DNA from 3 places in the Pseudoalteromonas sp. DSM 26666 genome. Region 1 is predicted to be linked to each of the others. Evidence: predicted binding sites of a transcription regulator. Region 1 holds the regulator's gene; each other region holds the start of a gene.
What was found. The regulator LexA, encoded in region 1, represses DNA repair genes until DNA is damaged. The targets are predictions, from matches to a motif close to TACTGTATNNNNATACAGTA.
Positions count from the first base shown of each region.

Region 2: a site for LexA is predicted at 1,515-1,534, ahead of BM380_RS00375 (SulA-like leucine-rich domain-containing protein). Genes of this name have one in related genera too.
Region 3: a site for LexA is predicted at 1,713-1,732, ahead of ruvC (crossover junction endodeoxyribonuclease RuvC). Genes of this name have one in related genera too.

Region 1 covers NZ_FPAR01000011.1:28,371-31,606, forward strand. Annotated here, with positions in the region: gene BM380_RS15955 (endonuclease) at 1-222, opposite strand, end outside; gene BM380_RS15960 (hypothetical protein) at 475-855, shown strand; gene BM380_RS15965 (PaaI family thioesterase) at 885-1,328, opposite strand; gene lexA (transcriptional repressor LexA) at 1,527-2,144, shown strand; gene coxB (cytochrome c oxidase subunit II) at 2,638-3,236, shown strand, end outside.
Region 2 covers NZ_FPAR01000001.1:72,327-75,562, reverse strand. Annotated here, with positions in the region: gene BM380_RS00385 (NCS2 family permease) at 1-657, opposite strand, end outside; gene BM380_RS00380 (SEL1-like repeat protein) at 776-1,237, shown strand; gene BM380_RS00375 (SulA-like leucine-rich domain-containing protein) at 1,560-1,994, shown strand; gene BM380_RS00370 (YchJ family protein) at 2,034-2,510, shown strand; gene BM380_RS00365 (DUF6172 family protein) at 2,578-2,880, opposite strand; gene BM380_RS00360 (VC2046/SO_2500 family protein) at 3,093-3,236, opposite strand, start outside.
Region 3 covers NZ_FPAR01000001.1:825,776-829,011, forward strand. Annotated here, with positions in the region: gene ruvB (Holliday junction branch migration DNA helicase RuvB) at 1-511, opposite strand, end outside; gene ruvA (Holliday junction branch migration protein RuvA) at 519-1,136, opposite strand; gene ruvC (crossover junction endodeoxyribonuclease RuvC) at 1,139-1,663, opposite strand; gene BM380_RS03700 (ABC transporter permease) at 1,796-3,236, opposite strand, start outside.

The sequences.
Region 1 (3,236 bases):
TGAGCGGGTTAGTGTGTTGCGAGGCACGTAGCCACAATGGGTAGGATCGGGTACTAACTTTTTGCCTTGTTTTTTTATATCGCAACCACAATAAATACTTTTAGCGTTTTCGGGAAGGGTATTAATTAAGTGCTTTTTGGCACTCGAAAACCGCGTAAATTGTTCGCCCATTGCTGAAAAACAAGCACAGCAAGCCAACAAAGCTAAAATAAACCGAATCATATCCATCACATACGTGAACTACAGGAGCGCCTAGTTTAAGGCCTAGAATAAAAAAGTAAACTGCCACCGGCATGCTTTAATTTTAATTTGCGTATTTTGTGTAGGGCGTTTTTTAGGAGTAAATAGTGGGCAATATTCATAGGCTAACGCTAAAAATGCGTTAATGCAGTGATTCCAGCGTTGTTGATTTGGTATAACGGTAAAACTGCGTTAAAGTTTGCAATGAAATTAATAGAGGGTAAAAACGAGATAATGTCGGAAATTCAATTTTTAAATGTAGATCTAGAGCTTGAGTCAAAGCAAGATATTAGCGTATTAGTTGCTGATTTAAAAAAGGTCGCAACTATTTTACATTATGATAAAGACGAATACCGTCAACTTGCTCGCATTGAGGTTGCAGGTGAAATAACCACGCCAGATAAAGCGATTAATCACTTGTGTGAGTTAATCGAGTCGTGTTCACGCAATGCATTAAAGCAATGGTTGAGTTGTTCACGCAGAACTTTCGATATTGGGTTTGAGTCTGGCACTTCGCCAAAATGCTTTAACCAAGCCTTACATGCAGATACCTTGTTACGTATATCTGCAATTGGTGCAGGCGTAGAAATTACTATTTACCCTCTCGAAAAGTAATTTAACTTCAACCTTGGTTAATTGATTTACTAGCCTTTTCGCTCAACTACGGCTGCGGTCATCCGTGATACGCAGCAAAGCTCATTGCGGCTATTGGTTATTTTAATATCCCAAACCGAGCTGCGTTTGCCGATATGATAAGCTCTCGCTGTGGCCGTTAATGTGCCATTGCGTGATGCCTTTAAATGACTTGCACTGATCTCTTGGCCAACACAATAAAATCGATTGAAATCAACCACAAAATTAGCGGCATAACTTGCTACTGTTTCAGCAAGCACCACATTTGCACCACCATGAACGATACCCATAGGGTTATGATGCTCTGGAATTGCCGGCATAGTTGCCACTAAGTAGTCATCACCAATTTCACTGATCTCTATTCCCATGGTTTTCATGAGTGTCCCTTGGCCTGTAATACCTTGATCTAATTGCTTACAAAACTCTAATGTAATCGGTTGATGCCAAATACTCATGCTAGCTCCTTGGATAAGTAATTGAGAATTAAAATTTATTAATATGATAATGCGTTGCTAATAATTACATTTATCACCCTGCTTTTAAAGTAGGTTATTGTTTGATGATAACGACATATAAAGCATTAATTTATATTTGCGATTTTTAAATAACTGTATATACTCACAGTTAATTGTACTGTATGGAAAACCAGTTGTATGCGACCATTAACGAAACGCCAAGCGCAAATACTCGAACTCATTAAAGTGTTTATTAAAGACACTGGTATGCCTCCTACACGTGCCGAAATTGCACAAACACTGGGTTTTAAAAGTGCGAATGCTGCAGAAGAACACTTAAAAGCACTGGCCAAAAAAGGTGTGATTAAAATGAAGCCAGGCGCGAGTCGGGGCATTCAGCTTGTTGAAGAAGAGGAGCCAGAGCAGTTAGGCTTACCTTTAATTGGCAGGGTGGCTGCCGGTGAGCCAATATTGGCGCAACAGCATGTAGAAAGCCACTGTAAAATTGACCCTTTAATGTTTAAACCTGCGGCCGATTTTTTATTGCGTGTTAACGGTATGAGTATGAAAGACATTGGTATTATGGATGGTGATTTACTTGCTGTGCATAAAACCCAAGTTGCCGAAAATGGACAAGTTATTGTTGCCCGTGTTGACGACGATGTAACCGTGAAGCGTTTAGAAAAAGCGGGCAGAAAAGTACTCTTACATGCTGAAAATGATGAGTTTTCAGCTATTGAGGTCGATTTAGAAAATGAGTCGTTCAATATTGAAGGCTTAGCGGTAGGTGTTATTCGTAACGCTGACTGGATGTAGTATTAAAGCATAATTTAGCGCTTAATAGTGATTAGGCGCTGGGTTTGTTAGCAGCACAATGTCTAACTTATCAAATGTATGACTATATGTTGTTAAGTGCTTCTCCTATCATAAATAAAATCACTAAATACTTTATAAATAAACAAATTTACTCTGCTTTTTTAAGTTAACAATTTTTTATATTTCTATCCTGTAATTTCAATACACCCCTTACTAAACCTGACTCTTAGATTAATTGCCTGACTAGTTGCTATTTTTTTAGCTGCGCATTTTAAAAAATACACCTTGTTTATTTTTCATACTCACCTTGCTTATTGTTTATTTTTTAACTAGTTATTAAAGAGCTGGAATAAAAATAACTCACAGCTTAGTCGTTTTGAGAACACACATTTACTAAATCCAGCACCCTTATAAAAAATAAAAATAACGAATAGGCGTTTAAGCCGTATGCCTCTTCGCTTTGCGTCAGCAATAGCATCAAAGGAGCCGTCACATGGGTAAGCTGAGTTCTTCCTTGTGGCTTATATTGTTTGTTTTTTCGCAGAATGTGCTTGCTAATAGCCAATATAATATGCGTAAAGGCGTAACCGATATAAGTAATAATGTATACCAACTGCACATGACTATTTTTTTAATATGTTGTGTGATTGGGGTGATCGTGTTTGCCATTATGTTTTGGGCACTCATTCATCATCGCAAATCTAAAGGGGCTGTCCCTGCCCAATTCCATGAAAGCACCAAAGTAGAAATACTGTGGACTGCGATCCCTTTTGTCATATTAATTGTTATGGCCATTCCTGCGACTAAAACCTTAATTGCCATGGAGGATGCCAGCAAAGCTGATCTCACCATTAAAATTACAGGCTCACAGTGGAAGTGGCATTACGAGTATATGGGGGAGGACGTTGAGTTTTATTCCATGCTAGCTACCCCTCAAAATGAAATAACCAACCTTGCTGATAAAAACCCGAATTATTTACTTGAAGTAGATAAACCGCTGGTACTACCAATTAATCAAAAAGTACGTTTTTTAATGACTTCAGATGATGTTATTCACTCATGGTGGGTGCCTGACTTTGCCGTTAAAAAAGA
Region 2 (3,236 bases), on a different contig from region 1:
CATTGCAATAACACCATGATACTCCACTAACCCCATAGACACAGCAATCGCGGTGACTAGTAAAATACTAATCAGTACGCCACTTTTAAAATCGCGATAAAGCAGTGCAGCAATAACAAAAAAGCTGAAAATAGCCAATAAAGGACCAGGCGAGGTAATATCACCCAACTGCACCAGTGTTGCAGGACTTGATACAATAATACCGGCACTTTTAAGTGCGATGAGAGCTAAAAATGCGCCAATACCCGTTGCTATTGCTTGCTTGAGCACCAGAGGGATTGCATTAATAATCCACTCTCGCACCTTAAATAAGCTTAGAATTAAAAATATACACCCTGACATAAATACCGCACCCAACGCAGCTTGCCAGCTATAACCCATACCTAATACAACACCATAGGTAAAAAATGCATTTAATCCCATACCCGGTGCCAATGCCAGTGGGTAATTGGCCCACAAACCCATAATAAAACACCCTATTGCAGCAGCAATACAGGTGGCAACAAAAGCAGCACCTTGGTCCATACCCGCTTCAGCAAGCATAGCTGGGTTAACGAATACGATATAAACCATCGTAATAAATGTAGTCATACCGGCAATACATTCACGGCGAACCGAAGAATCATTTGCACGGATTTTGAATAAGGCTTCGAGCATAATAAACTTGTGGTTGTAAAAAGTGGCGAGATTTTAGCATAAAAATAACTTTTTACAGGACATTTTACCTTGCTATATACTAAACTAGCTAAGTGATTAAAATAACAAACGAAGTAGCATGATCAAAACGACACCAAGTGGCCAAGACTTAGAGCAACAATTAGACAACATTCTTTCTTTTGTAACGCAACCAAGCGATGCAAATCTCCCTGCGAGCTCTAAAAACACCGATCAAGACACATTAAATAAAGCCCTTTATTACCTTAAAAATGAACAAGGCGCCTTAGCCGCAAAATGGATGCGTTTGGCAGCAATGGCAGGAAATTATCGCGCGCAGTTTTATTTAGGGCTGTTTTTTATAAAAGGACAAGGTGTGCCGCAAAGTGTATTTCATGGTGCTGCGTGGCTTAGCTTAGCCGGTAGTCAAGGCTATGAACCTGCCATAGAAGCAATGAGCGATATACGAAAACATATTAGTACCAAACGACTTAAAGATGCTCAATGCTACGCAGCCAGCCTGTATGAACAAATTCACCAGTTACAATTTTCACATTTGATCCCCTCTAGTAGCGAAAAATAATTTCACTGCCCAGCAACTCATTTCATCTGTAAATTAATTAAGCGTTTATAGCCAAAGCAAGCACGCTTAATTAATTTAAACTACTGTATACCCCCTGTTCATCTGTATTTATTTGCTCCCAGCCTTAAAATTAATTCTGTGGGCATTAACTTTCAATAAAAATTAAACCATTGTTATATATAGATTATTTGTATATTTATAGTAACTGTCGCGTTTTAAGATGAATAACTGTACAAAAAAATAGCAAAAAACACTTGCACCAAACAACTGTATAAACTACTGTATGAATGTACTGTATAAAAACCCAGTGAGTGAGAAGATTATGTTACAGCCAATTACCGTAAGAACAGTTAAAAGCTACCAGCAAGATGACCAATCAGATTGTGTTAACGTTGTACAAATTGAAGATGAAATTTCAGCAACGTTTGAGTTATTAAAAGTATTACACCAATACAACAGCCTAAATGCATGGACACTATTAATAGCACCAGATAACGTACCGAGCAAAGCGCTACTTGATTCATGCTCAATTGATACCAGTAAATTACTGGTTATTCGTCAAAAGCATTTAGTTAATTTAGAGTATGTTTTAAGTTCTGCACTTCACAATGGAAATTTTGCCGCGGTGATCACCTGGACTGACATAATAAATAACCAACAACTGTCGCAGTTATCATTAAACTTGAGCCATACGCGCACTAAGTTGTATTGCTTTAGCAAAAAAAGCGCTCATTCTGAGATTTCACTTACGCAATAAGCTTGATAAACTAGCGTTTTAATACACAGTACATTTATCATGACTTCTAACGCCCTATTATGTTTTTGTGGCAGTCAGCAACCTTATGCTGATTGCTGCGAGCCTTTTCATTTAAAAACCAAACAGCCACACACACCAGAGCAACTTATGCGTGCACGCTACAGTGCTTATGCTGTTAAAAACGCGGTTTTTGTTCGTGAAAGTTATGCAAAAGAAAAACAAGCTGAAAATTCAATTTCAGAAATTAAAGATTTTGCAAATAGTTGCCGTTTTATAAACTTAGCCGTATTAGACTCTGGTTATAATGATGAAACAGGATTTGTTACATTTAAAGCTCACTACTTTTATCAAGATTTATATTGCGAGTTGGCAGAAAATTCAAGGTTTATTAAAGAAGATGGACAATGGCGATACCTTGATGGTGAGATTACACCGGTTGCCGATATTAAAGTAAAACGTAATGATACGTGCCCTTGTGGCAGTAATAAAAAATACAAAAAATGTCATAGTGTATAAACTTCAGCTACAAAAAATGGGCCACAAGGCCCATTTTCAAAAACTACACTAAACGCAAATTAGCGTTTTACTCGCCATCATCTTCATCGAAATCTTGACGCTGTGCAGGTCTTGCTAAAATCTCTAAGTAAAAAGAAGTTAAACCTTGCTTTTCAATTTCACTGATGTGATTGTTAATTTCAGCAACGTGAACCACTTGGGCTTCTTCAGCCGTGTTACCAAACTTACAATCAAATGCCCAGTAGTCGGCATCAACAGGTAAAGTTTTATTACGTTCTCTTTTCAAATATTTTTTCACTTCATGCTTTGCAGCATCAACCATACGAGGGTATTTGATTTTCTCATGATTCAGCGTGAATGTTTTCTTCATTACGTTCCTAATTACCTTGGTTTAATGATAATGGCATTTAATGTCATACCATTTGCGCCATTATAGCAATTGCATTTAAATTTTGGATGCTTTTTTTATATTAAATCAGTTATTAAAATAAAGCACCTATAAAACCAATAGTTACTTACTACTATAAACACAGTTTATTACAATCAAATGGCATGTATAAAGCAGCAATTGAACACATATAATTAGGCACTAAACAAATGTAATGGCTGGTGGATAGCTTCATTTTGTAAATCATCATAAAATGCCACCGCATCCATTTGAGGGTTTGATAACTCGGTGTTGGTATTTTGAATTCGTCGACGTACCGCTAATTCACAGTTATCAAT
Region 3 (3,236 bases), on a different contig from region 1:
GTGGAGAAGTTAATGATCCCGCACGGGTAGTTGCACCAATGAGTGTAAACGCGGGTAAATCAAGCTTAATAGAACGCGCTGCAGGGCCTTCACCTATCATAATATCGAGCTGGTAATCTTCCATTGCGGGGTAGAGTATTTCTTCAACTTGCGGGCTCAAACGGTGAATTTCATCAATAAACAGTACATCACCTTCTTCAAGGTTAGTGAGCAATGCGGCTAAATCGCCCGCTTTTTCAAGCACAGGCCCAGACGTGGTTTTAATATTTACGTTTAATTCGTTCGCCACAATATTAGCAAGCGTGGTTTTACCTAAGCCTGGTGGGCCAAATATCAATAAGTGATCCAACGCTTCGCTACGACTGCGCGCAGCTTCAATAAATATTTCCATTTGTTGCTTAACATGCGGCTGACCACGATAGTCGGCCAGTAACTTAGGCCTAATAGCACGGTCTATGGTGTCTTCGTTGGTTTTTTCAGCAGCATCTATTAAGCGATCAGCTTCGATCATAATTTACTCACAGCATTGATTTCAAAGATTCTTTAATTAGAACCTCAGTCGAAATATCGGGTTTGCTTACTGATTTTACTGCTTTTTGCGCTTGTGGCAATTTATAACCGAGCGCCACTAACGCCGAAACCGCATCATCGGCCGCATTATTGGCTATAGTTGCATCGCTCGCAGGCTCTATTACGGCGCTATCGCTAAATGGGGTAAATAAGTCATTACCCCAATTTTTTAATCTGTCTTTCATTTCGAGCACTAAGCGCTCTGCGGTCTTTTTGCCCACCCCTGGCAGTTTAACCAAGGCAGTGGCATCTTCATTATTTACACAACTTACAAACTGCTGCGCCGACATGCCCGACAAAATGGCTAAGCCTAATTTAGGCCCTACTCCATTGGCTTTTAACAGCTCTCTAAATAACGCACGTTCGGTTTTATTATTAAAGCCAAACAATAACTGTGCGTCTTCGCGTACTACAAAATGAGTGTACACAATGGCGTTGTCGCCTACTTTAGGCAAATCGTAAAAACAGGTCATTGGCATTTGTACTTCGTAGCCAACGCCGCTCACTTCTAATAGTATTTCTGGGGGCTGTTTTTCAACTAACACGCCGTTTAAGCGACCTATCATTGTTATTTCCTTAGACGTCCTCTAACGGTTTTGCTTGCGCTACCCGCTAGTTTTATTAAATTTTGTTCAGAGTGGGCATGGCAAATTGCAATTGCAAGCGCATCCGCCGCATCGGCTTGCGGCGTACCTGGCAGTTTAAGTATGTTTTTAACCATATGTTGAACTTGCGATTTATCTGCCCCACCGTTACCCACAACGGCTTGCTTTATTTGCCGTGCTGAGTATTCAAAAACCGGTAAGTCGGCCATAGAGGCACCGACAATCGCAGCACCACGGGCTTGACCTAGCTTTAAAGCAGAATCAGGGTTATGCGCCATAAATACTTTTTCTATAGCAAATGTTTCAGGCGAAAATTGCTCTATAAGTTGCGTAATGCCCTGGTAAATCATTTTAAGTCGGGTGGGAAAGTCATGATCGGCTAATTTAATACAGCCACTGCCTAAGTATGTAAACTTGGCACCTTGATGCGCAACCACACCGTAACCCGTTAAACGCGAGCCCGGATCGATCCCTAAAATTATGGCCAAACAGCACTCTCATTATTGTTATTTATTAATAGTGCTAATAATGCCAGAGCACTGTATAAATTACCAGTACAAAGCAAAAACAAAAATGCCTACTTAAAAAGTAGGCATTTAAACGCTATTTGGCTGGAAAGTTTACGCCAATGCGCGTACTAAGCCTTGGGTATTTTGTTTAAGCGTACGGGCAATCATAAAATAGCCTAATCCTGCTACAAACACGCCGCCAGCAACGGGGCCTATAATCCATATGTTAGGATGCAGCTTACCCGCTAAATCAAACATTTGCTGCTGCACTATTAACAGTGCTATATCACTGAAAAATGCAGCCACCAGTCCGGCTAAACCGCCCAGTAATAAAAACTCATACAAGGTGGCATTTTTGATTAATCGGCTTTTAGCACCTAACGTACGCAGTATCACAATTTCTTGCATCCGCTCACCTAAGCTCGCTTGCACCTGCGATATAAGTACCAACGCGCCACACAACACCACTATAGCCAGTACAAAACCAATAGCTAACGACACTTGCTCAATAGTCGATTGAATTTGTTTAACAAAGTTGTCTACATCAATCGCTGTAATAGTGGGATATGCCCGCAATAGCTGGCTAAAGTCGCGCTTTTGCTCAGGCTCAATACGTACTGATGAAATATAGGTGGCCGGAAAGCTGCTCAACACATCAGGGCTTAAAATAATGAAAAAGTTAGGTTTAAGCGTGGCCCAATTAACTTTACGTACACTGGTAATTTTAGCGTCGAACGACTGCGCACCAATTAAAAACGTGAGGGTATCGCCCATTTTCACATCAAGGCGCTTCATCATCGACTCTTCAAGTGAGGCCTCAGCTACTGCGTCATCGCCAAACCACTGGCCATCTATAATGTCATTTTGTGAGGGGACTTCGTTAAGCCAAGTTAAGTTAAGCTCGCGGCCAATGCCTGAGCGGGCTTCTTCGTCTTTTTTCTCGTTGTCTTGCAATGACACTTCACGTGCTACTGCTTCGCCATTTACTGCATTCACGCGGCCACGAATCGTTGGGTAAAACTCCGACACTTGAATGCCTTTTTGCGCTAAGTATTCATTTACCGGATCCAGCTCATTTTGCGTAATATTAACCAAAAAGGCATTAGGTGCATCGCTTGGTAACTGAGACTGCCAATCCGAAATAATGTCGTTTTTTAGCACAATTAAAAACAACAGTAATTTAATCGCTAGCGAAAAACTAACTAGCTGCACCGCATTAACGTTGGCGCGCTTTTGAATAGACGCAATAGCCAACGACCAGCTGTTACCTGGCTTTAAACCAAGCTTTCGGCCCCCGCCAAATATTAATTTAGAAATTAAAAACAACACTAAAATAAGCGCAAGCGTTGAGGCAAATAAAATAAGGGTAATTTTAATATTGTTACTAAATAACCACATTAATAAAAATACCGTTAAGGCGCTAAGCCCTAAATGGATTTTACTTACCGCAAGGCGGTCGCCTAAATTACGGCGAAGCACTCTAAGTGGTGGAATATCAAATAAATCTAACAATGGCTTAATAGAAAACATAACCGCACAAATAACCCCGGTG